Regions from separate parts of the Streptomyces sp. NPDC091289 genome, predicted to be linked through region 1. Evidence: riboswitches for the same ligand, from Rfam matches in the RefSeq annotation. Region 1 holds a riboswitch; the other holds the start of a gene.
What was found. Region 1 has a riboswitch for cobalamin ahead of metE (5-methyltetrahydropteroyltriglutamate--homocysteine S-methyltransferase). Riboswitches for the same ligand answer to the same signal wherever they lie in the genome.
Positions count from the first base shown of each region.

Region 2: linked by a shared signal. The riboswitch ahead of ACIQPT_RS12145 (cobalamin biosynthesis protein) and the one ahead of metE (5-methyltetrahydropteroyltriglutamate--homocysteine S-methyltransferase) in region 1 are both predicted to bind cobalamin.

Region 1 covers NZ_JBIVUT010000013.1:105,597-110,249, reverse strand. The annotation lists gene ACIQPT_RS19030 (immunity 49 family protein) at 1-256, opposite strand, end outside; gene metE (5-methyltetrahydropteroyltriglutamate--homocysteine S-methyltransferase) at 392-2,716, opposite strand; cobalamin riboswitch at 2,882-3,097, opposite strand; gene ACIQPT_RS19020 (MFS transporter) at 3,129-4,589, opposite strand; gene ACIQPT_RS19015 (TetR/AcrR family transcriptional regulator) at 4,586-4,653, opposite strand, start outside.
Region 2 covers NZ_JBIVUT010000008.1:6,834-11,486, reverse strand. The annotation lists gene ACIQPT_RS12155 (anion permease) at 220-1,485, shown strand; gene ACIQPT_RS12150 (hypothetical protein) at 1,498-1,728, shown strand; cobalamin riboswitch at 1,877-2,011, shown strand; gene ACIQPT_RS12145 (cobalamin biosynthesis protein) at 2,149-3,138, shown strand; gene ACIQPT_RS12140 (cobyric acid synthase) at 3,135-4,653, shown strand, end outside.

The DNA.
Region 1 (4,653 bases):
AGCCGACGCTCAACTCCCCCATGCGGCACTCGGCCGCCGTGCGCAGCGCGGAGCGCGCCACATCGTCGAGCGCGCCCCCCTTCGCGGCACGGGCGGCGACGTGGTCGAGCAGTTCGTCGGCCGCTTCGGCCAGGCGGCGGGGCGCCGGGTCGTCGTAACGCATCAGATGCCACCGCCCCACGGTGCGCCCGACGATGCCCTCCGACGCTTCGTCCAAGCGCCGGGCGTCCACCTCATGACACGTCACTTCCCGCACGCACCCCGCCCTTTCGTGATCTTCGATCCGGAAGCGGCACGCTATCAGCGGGCTCGGACATCCCCGGGGCCGTGCGGGTGCGGCCCGGGGGGGGGGGGGGGGGGGGGGGGCGCCCCCCCCCGCCCCGGGCCCGGATCACGCCGCTTCGGTGGGCAGCTCCGCGCGGATCTCCCGCGCGGCGGCGACCAGGTTCTCCAGGGAGGCCCGGGTCTCGGGCCAGCCGCGGGTCTTCAGGCCGCAGTCGGGGTTCACCCACAGGCGCCCGGCCGGGATGGCCTCAAGTCCCTTGCGTAGAAGGGCCGCTGCCTCTTCCGTGCTGGGGATGCGCGGGGAGTGGATGTCGTAGACGCCGGGTCCGGCCTCACGGGGGTAGCCGTGGGCGGCCAGTTCGCGGGCGACCTGCATGTGGGAGCGGGCCGCCTCCAGGCTGATGACGTCGGCGTCGAGGTCGTCGATGGCCTGGACGATGTCGCCGAACTCCGCGTAGCACATATGGGTATGGATCTGGGTGTCCGGCCGCACCCCGGCGGTGGCGAGTCGGAAGGACTCGGTCGCCCAGTCCAGGTACGCGGCGTGCTCGGCGGCCCGCAGCGGGAGCGTCTCGCGCAGTGCGGGCTCGTCGACCTGGATGACCGAAGTGCCGTTCGCCTCCAGGTCGTTGACCTCGTCGCGCAGGGCGAGGGCCACCTGGCGGGCGGTGTCGCCGAGCGGCTGGTCGTCACGGACGAAGGACCAGGCGAGCATGGTGACCGGCCCGGTGAGCATGCCCTTGACGGGACGCTCGGTCAGCGACTGCGCGTACGTCGTCCAGCGCACCGTCATCGGCTCGGGGCGCGAGATGTCGCCCGCGAGGACCGGCGGGCGGACGTAGCGGGTGCCGTAGGACTGGACCCAGCCGTGCTGGGTGGCGAGGTAGCCGGTGAGCTGCTCGGCGAAGTACTGGACCATGTCGTTGCGTTCGGGCTCGCCGTGCACCAGGACGTCGATCCCGGCCTTCTCCTGGAAGGAGAGGACCTCGCGGATCTCGTCCTTGATCCGCTCCTCGTAGCCCGCCTCGTCGATCCGCCCGGCACGCAGGTCGGCCCGTGCGGTGCGCAGTTCGGTGGTCTGCGGGAACGAGCCGATGGTGGTGGTCGGCAGCAGCGGCAGCCCGAGGTGGGCGCGCTGGGCGACGGTCCGCTCGGCGTACGGCTGGGAGCGGCGGCCGTCCGCGTCGGTGATCGCCGCCGTACGGGCCCGGACGGCCGGGTCGCGGGTGATGACGGCGTCGGTGCGGGAGGCCAGGTCGGCCCGGTTGGCGGCGAGTTCGGCGGCGATGGCCCCGGTGCCGCCGGACAGGCCGCGAGCCAGGACGACGATCTCCTGGGTCTTCTGCTTGGCGAAGGCGAGCCAGCGGGCGATCTGCGGGTCGATGTCGCGCTCGGCGTCCGCGTCCAGCGGGACATGGAGGAGGGAGCTGGAGGCGGAGACGTCGACGTGGTCCGCGAGGCCGAGGAGGGTCCCGAGGGTGGCGAGGGACTTCTCGTAGTCGTTGATCCAGATGTTGCGGCCGTTGACGACACCGGCGACCAGGAGTTTGCCGGGCAGTCCGCCGGCCGCCGCGAGGTCGTCGAGGTTCCCGGCGCCGGACTCGGTGAAGTCGAGCGCGAGACCGTCGACGGGGGCCTTGGCCAGGACCGGCAGCGCCTCGCCGAGCCGCCCGAAGTAGGAGGCGACCAGGAGCTTCGGCCGGTCGGTGAGTCCGCCGAGCTCGCGGTAGGCGCGGGCGGCGGCGTTCAGCTCGGCCGGGGTGCGGTCCTGGACGAGGGCGGGCTCGTCGAGCTGCACCCATTCCGCGCCCGCCGCACGCAGGTCGGAGAGGACCTCGGCGTACACGGGGAGCAGCCGGTCCAGCAGGGTCAGCGGCTCGAAGTCCGCGGCCACACCGGGGGCGGCCTTGGCGAGCAGGAGGTAGGTGACGGGGCCGACGAGCACCGGGCGCGGGGTGTGGCCGAGCGCGAGGGCCTCCTTGAACTCCGCGACCTGCTTGGCGGAGTCGGCGGCGAACACGGTGTCGGGTCCCAACTCGGGCACCAGGTAGTGGTAGTTGGTGTCGAACCACTTCGTCATCTCCAGCGGCGCGACGTCCTGCGTGCCGCGGGCCATGGCGAAGTAGCCGTCGAGGGCGTCGACGCGGACCGCTTCGCGGTGCCGCTCGGGGACAGCGCCGACCATGACGCTGGTGTCCAGGACATGGTCGTAGTACGAGAAATCACCGGTCGGCACGGAGTGGACGCCGGCCTCGGCGAGCTGCTGCCAGGTTCCCCGGCGCAGTTCGGCGGCGGTCTGCCGGAGGGTGTCCGCGTCGACGCGGCCCTTCCAGTAGCCCTCGATGGCCTTCTTCAGTTCACGGTTCTGACCCTGGCGGGGGTAGCCGTACACGGTGGCCCGTGCTGCCGCGGCTGCGGGCTTCGCTGTCACGTGACTCTCCTTCGCGAGCGTGTCTGCTGTCGCAGACCCCGGGACGGGACGCGGACGCGAAGGGATGGCGCGTCGGGCGGACAACGGGACACGGAGAACCGTGTCCGTCCACCTGACGGTTACGCCGACCCGCCCACGAGGTCACCGGGATCTCCGCACGCGAACGGTCGCGTGCGGACAGCGGGCAGGTCTTCGGACTCGCGGGCACGTCTGCCGGGGCAGACACCTACTGGCCGTCGCTTCCCAGACCCGGCCGGGCCCAGTGCGTATGACGGCGGTCGTTCCCACTCACCGCTGCGGGGCAGTCCCGGATTCCCACCGGGTTCCCTCTTACGACACCCTGTCCGGCTGACAGGGCGAACCAGCTGCACCGGTCAGCCTAAGGGGGTGACCGCCGGGCGCACACCGTTGTTCACACTTCGGACGGTGATGTGAGACACGAGGCCGACGCGTCCGGCCTTCGGCGGCCCGCGCCCGCCGGTGGTCCGGCGCGCCGGCGAGCGCCCGGCAGCAGCGCCGCGGGGACCAGTGCGAGCGCGGCCGTCGCGGCGAGCACCAGGAGCGCCGTCCCCATGGCTCCTTCCCACTGCTCCACCCGCCCGTCGCCGGCCGCGGGCAGCAGACCGGCGGCGACGGCGATGCCGAGGACGGGGCCGATGTTCACGGCGGTCTGCTTGAGGCCGCCCACCACTCCGGCGTATCCGGGCGGCGCGTCGCCCACCACGGTCCCGGTGGCCGTGACCATCACCGTGGCGTATCCGGCGCCCAGCAGCGCGAAGGCGGCCCCCATCGCCACCGGCCCGGTGCCCCGGTCGGTCCCGGCCAGCCCGACGATGCCGAGGACGACCAGCAGCGTGCCGCCGAGCGCGGTGGACCGCGCGCCCAGGACGCGCAGCACCCGCCCGGCGAGCGGCGCGCCGACGATCATCAGCGCCGTCATGGGCAGGGCTCGCAGAGCGCTGTCGAGCGGGTCGAGGCCCAGCGCGTACTGCAGGAAGTACGTGCCGGCGAACAGCGCGCCGAACATGCCGCTCGCGGTGAACAGCAGCATCACCATCGAGGCGGTGACCGGCACCGACCGCGCGACCGCCGCCGGTACCAGCGGATGGCGGCTGCGGCGTTCGTGGCGGACGAGGACGGCCGCCACGGCGGCCGAGCAGAGCAGTCCCCCCACCGTGCGGTGGTCGGCCCAGCCGTGCGGTTCCACCCCGGCGAGCGCGTTGACCAGGAGGGCGAGCGCGGCCGCGAGCAGGAGGGCCCCTCCCGCCTCCAGGCGGCGGGACGTGTTCCGGCCGGCGTCTTCCGGGACGCGGGCCGCCAGGCAGAACAGGCCGATCAGGAGCGCGATGGGCACGTTGACGACGAAGACGGACCGCCAGCCGAGCTGCGCCACCAGGAAGCCGCCGAGCAGCGGACCGGCGGCGGCGGCCACCCCGATGGCGCTGGTCCGCAGGGCGATGGGCAGGCCGAGCCGGTCCGGCGGGTAGACCTGGCGCAGCAGCGCCAGCGTCGCGGGCTGCAGCAGGGCTCCGAACACTCCTTGTACGGCGCGCAGCCCGATGACCCAGCCGACCGAGGGCGCCACGGCGATGCCCGCGGACGCGGCCCCGAAGCCGAGGGACCCGATCAGGAGCAGCCGGGTGTGGCCGTACCGGTCCCCCAGGCGTCCGGCGAGGACGAGCAGACTCGCCACCGCGAGGAGGTACGCCGTACTCGTCCACTGCACCTGGGCGAGGGGCGCGGAGAGATCACGCTGCAGGCTGGGCTGGGCCACGAGGAGGACGGAGCCGTCGAGCGCGACGATCATCGCCCCGGCGATACTGCCCGCGAGGGCGAGGCGGGGCCGGACAGGGGCGGTGGTGGGTACGGTCACGGGTTCGCCCGTCCGAGGTGGGCGTCGACGGTCCGGGCGATCAGCGCCGCGAGGCTCTCGTGGG
Region 2 (4,653 bases), on a different contig from region 1:
TCTCTTCCGGGCTCCGAACGACCGCTCAAAATGTTCGCCAACGGGCGGCAAAGGGCAGTCCACGCCGCGCCCCACGGGCATCCCGCAACCACTCCCGCACACAAGCGGAAGCGACCCACTCCGCTTGGGGTCACCACAGCGCCCTGCCCAGTTCATCTTCCGTTCACTCAGGTTGCCTACGGTCCACGAGCCACTGACGTCGAACGATTGCCTGGGTAAATGGAACACATCACGCTGCTGCTTGCGATTGTGGTCGTGACAGCTCTCGTGTTCGATTTCACGAACGGTTTCCACGACACCGCCAACGCGATGGCTACCACCATCTCGACCGGCGCCCTGAAGCCCAAGACAGCGGTGGCGATGTCCGCCGTTCTCAACCTGATCGGCGCGTTCCTGTCGGTGGAGGTCGCCAAGACGATCTCCGGCGGGATTGTCAACGAGGACGGCCTCAGAACCGAGGTCATCTTCGCGGCGCTCGTCGGCGCCATCCTGTGGAATCTCCTGACCTGGCTGGTCGGCCTGCCCTCCAGCTCCTCCCACGCCCTGTTCGGCGGTCTGATCGGCGCCGCGGTCATGTCGGCCGGCTGGTCCTCGATCAACGGCGGCACCGTCGTCACCAAGGTGCTGCTCCCGGCGATCGCCGCCCCGCTGGTGGCCGGCCTCGCCGCGATGCTGGCCACGCGGCTGACGTACCGGATCAACCGGAACGTCACCGACCCGAACCAGCTGAAGTCGACGGCCAAGGGCTACCGGGCCGGACAGATCGCCTCCGCCGGTCTCGTCTCGCTCGCCCACGGCACCAACGACGCCCAGAAGACGATGGGCATCATCACCCTGGCCCTGGTCACCGGCGGCGTCCTCGCCCCCGGCTCCAACCCGCCGCTGTGGGTCATCGTCTCCGCCGGTGTGGCCATCGCGCTCGGCACCTACCTCGGCGGCTGGCGCATCATCCGCACCATGGGCAGCGGCCTGACCGAGCTCAAGCCGCCGCAGGGCTTCGCCGCCCAGACCAGTGCGGCGACCGTCATCCTGGCCTCCTCGCACCTCGGCTTCTCGCTCTCCACCACGCAGTCCTGCTCCGGGGCCGTGATGGGCGCGGGCCTCGGCCGCAAGGGCGGCGTGGTCCGCTGGTCCACCGCCACCCGGATGTTCATCGCCTGGGGTCTGACGCTGCCGGCCGCGGGTCTGGTCGGCGCGGGCGCCGAGTTCCTGACCAAGCAGGGCACCTGGGGCATCACCGTCACCGCGATCCTGCTCGTCGGCGGCTCCTTCGCGATCTGGCTGGCCTCGCGCCGCCAGCCGGTCGACCACACCAACGTCAACGACACGGCCACCGGCGACGACGAGCCCCAGGGCGTCGTCACCACCGCCATCGCCGCGGTCCAGCCGCCGCCCGTCGGCGGCCCGACCTCCGACCTCATGACCACCATCCCGGCCCCGGCCACGGCGCCCGACGACCCGGCCCGGCCGCCGGCCACGGTGTAAGGACAGATCCGCATGAAAATCGACTGGGCAGCTCTCGCCTCCGTCTTCGGTGTCAGCCTTGTGGTCACCGTCGCGCTGGTCGGCCTCTTCACCCTGGGCATCGTCGCCCTCTCCAAGCAGTCGGCCACGGCCGGAAGCAGCGCCGCCGGCGGATCGGTCGCGCTGGCGCGCACCGGCGCGTACGCCTGCTTCGCGCTGTGCGTGGCGGCGGTCTCGTACGGGATCTATCTGATCGTCGCCTGACCCCGTTCCACCGCACTTCCTCGGGCCGGACACACCTCGTGTGTCCGGCCCGATGTGCGTCTGCGCACACTGGAGCTCCGCAGGTCAACAGCAAGTTGACTGCCGTTCTCGCAGCGTGGTGGACTGCCGGAGCCATTTACGGCGACAGAAGAGGAAGCCGGTGAGAATCCGGCGCGGTCCCGCCACTGTCACCGGGGAGCACTCCCCCACACCGGATGTCACGGCCCTCTCAACGAGGGCTGGAAGGCCGGGGGAACTGCGGATCCGGGAAGCCAGGAGACTCTTGTCGCCGGTCACGTCGAACCAGGGCGCGGACCCTGAGTGAGGACATAAGCCATGCCCGGCCGCCGTGCGCCGCATCCTGTGCCTCGTCCCGTACCTCTTCGTGCCGGAACGCCTCTGCCCACGGCGGCCTGAGCCGTGCGTGCCGACCGCGTCTTCGCGTACGGCGCCACGGCCGGGCTGATCGCCGACGCCCTGCTCGGTGACCCCCGGCGCGGCCACCCCGTCGCCGGTTTCGGCCGCGCCGCCGCGCGGGTGGAGTCCCTGCTGTGGCGTGACGACCGGGGCCGGGGCGCGCTGCACACCCTCGTCTGCGCCGGCGGCGCCGTGGGGGCGGCCGCGCTGGCCGCCCGCGCCGTACGGGACCGCCCCGCGCTCGCCGTCGCGCTGACCGCCGCCACCGCCTGGTCCGTCGTCGGGGGTACGTCGCTGGGCCGGGAGGCCCGTGCCATCGGCGGCGCGCTGGCCGCCGGGGACCTGGAGGTGGCCCGGGAGCGGCTGCCGCATCTGTGCGGGCGCGATCCGCACTCCCTGGACGGGCCGCAGATCGCCCGCGCCGTGGTGGAGTCGGTCGCGGAGAACACCTCGGACGCCGTCGTCGGCGCGCTCGTGTGGGGGGCGATCGGCGGGGTGCCGGGGCTCGTCGGGTTCCGGGCCGTGAACACGCTCGACGCGATGGTCGGTCACAAGTCGCCCCGCCACCGCCGTTACGGCTGGGCCTCGGCCCGCCTGGACGACCTCGCGGGGTGGCCCGGGGCCCGGCTGACGGCCGCGCTGGCCGTCGCGGGCGGCGGGCGGCCGTCGGACGCCGTACGCGCCTGGAAGGCCGACGCGGGACGCCACCCGAGCCCGAACGCCGGGCCGGTGGAGGCCGCGTTCGCGGGGGCGCTCGGCGTACGGCTGGGCGGGACGCTGGCGTACGCGGGGCGCGTCGAACACCGGCCGGTCCTGAACGGCGAGTCCGGGCGGGAGGTGCGGGGCGCGGACATCGAACGCGCGGTACGGCTGTCGCGCCGGGTGAGCACGCTGGCCCTTGGGGTGTGCGTGGCGGGGCGGCTGGTCGCGGGGCACGTGCTCGCGGGACGGTCGTCAGCAGGACAGACAGGGCAGAAGCGGGGACGGGCATGAGCGGTGGACTGCTGGTCGCGGGAACCACATCGGACGCGGGCAAGAGCGTCGTCACGGCGGGCATCTGCCGGTGGCTGGTGCGCCGGGGCGTGAAGGTCGCGCCGTTCAAGGCGCAGAACATGTCCCTGAACTCCTTCGTGACCCGGGAGGGCGCGGAGATCGGGCGCGCCCAGGCGATGCAGGCGCAGGCCGCCCGGGTGGAGCCGACGGCCCTGATGAACCCGGTCCTGCTGAAGCCCGGCAGCGACCGGTCCAGCCAGGTCGTCCTGATGGGCAAGCCGGTGGGCGAGATGAGCGCCCGGGGCTACCACGGCGGGCGGCAGGAGGCGTTGCTCGGGACGGTCACGGACTGCCTGGAGCAGCTGCGGGCGAGCTATGACGCGGTGATCTGCGAGGGGGCCGGGTCGCCCGCCGAGATCAACCTGCGGCGCACCGACATCGTGAACATGGGGATCGCGCGGGCCGCGAAATTCCCTGTGCTGGTGGTCGGGGACATCGACCGGGGCGGGGTCTTCGCCTCGTTCTTCGGCACGACGGCGCTGCTGAGCGCGGAGGACCAGGCGCTGGTCGCGGGCTATCTGGTGAACAAGTTCCGGGGCGACGTCTCGCTGCTGGAGCCGGGCCTGGACATGCTGTACGGGCTGACCGGGCGGCGGACGTACGGAGTGCTGCCGTTCACCCACGGGCTCGGCATCGACGAGGAGGACGGCCTGCGGGTGTCGATGCGGGGCGCGGTACGGGAGTCGGTCGTGGCGCCGCCCCACGGGGAGGACGTGCTGCGGGTCGCGGTCTGCGCGGTGCCGTTGATGTCCAACTTCACGGATGTGGACGCGCTGGCCGCCGAACCGGGCGTCGTCGTGCGATTCGTGGACCGGGCCGACGAGCTGGCCGACGCGGACCTGGTGATCGTGCCCGGGACGCGCGGCACGGTGAAGGCGCTGGCCTGGCTGCGCGAACGGGGCCTCGCGGACGCGCTGGTACGGCGGGCGGCGGAGGGCCGGCCGGTGCTCGGCATCTGCGGCGGGTTCCAGGTGCTCGGCGAGCGGATCGAGGACGAGGTGGAGTCGCGGGCGGGTCTGGTCGACGGGCTGGGGCTGCTGCCGGTGCGGATTCGCTTCGACCGGGCCAAGACGCTGGCGCGGCCGGTCGGTTCGGCGCTGGGCGAGCCGGTGGAGGGGTACGAGATCCACCACGGGGTGGCCGATGTGCGGGGCGGGGAACCGTTCCTGGACGGGTGCCGGGTGGGGGCGGTGTGGGGGACGCACTGGCACGGGTCGCTGGAGAGCGATGCGTTCCGGCGGCGGTTCCTGGTGGAGGTGGCCCGGGCCGCGGGGCGGCGGTTCGTTCCCGCGCCGGACACGAGTTTCGGGGTGTTGCGGGAGGAGCAGCTGGATCGGCTGGGGGATCTGGTGGAGGAGCATGCGGATACGGATGCGTTGTGGCGGTTGATCGAGGGGGGTGCGCCTGCGGGGTTGCCGTTTGTGCCGCCGGGGGCGCCGCCGTTGGGTGCGGGTG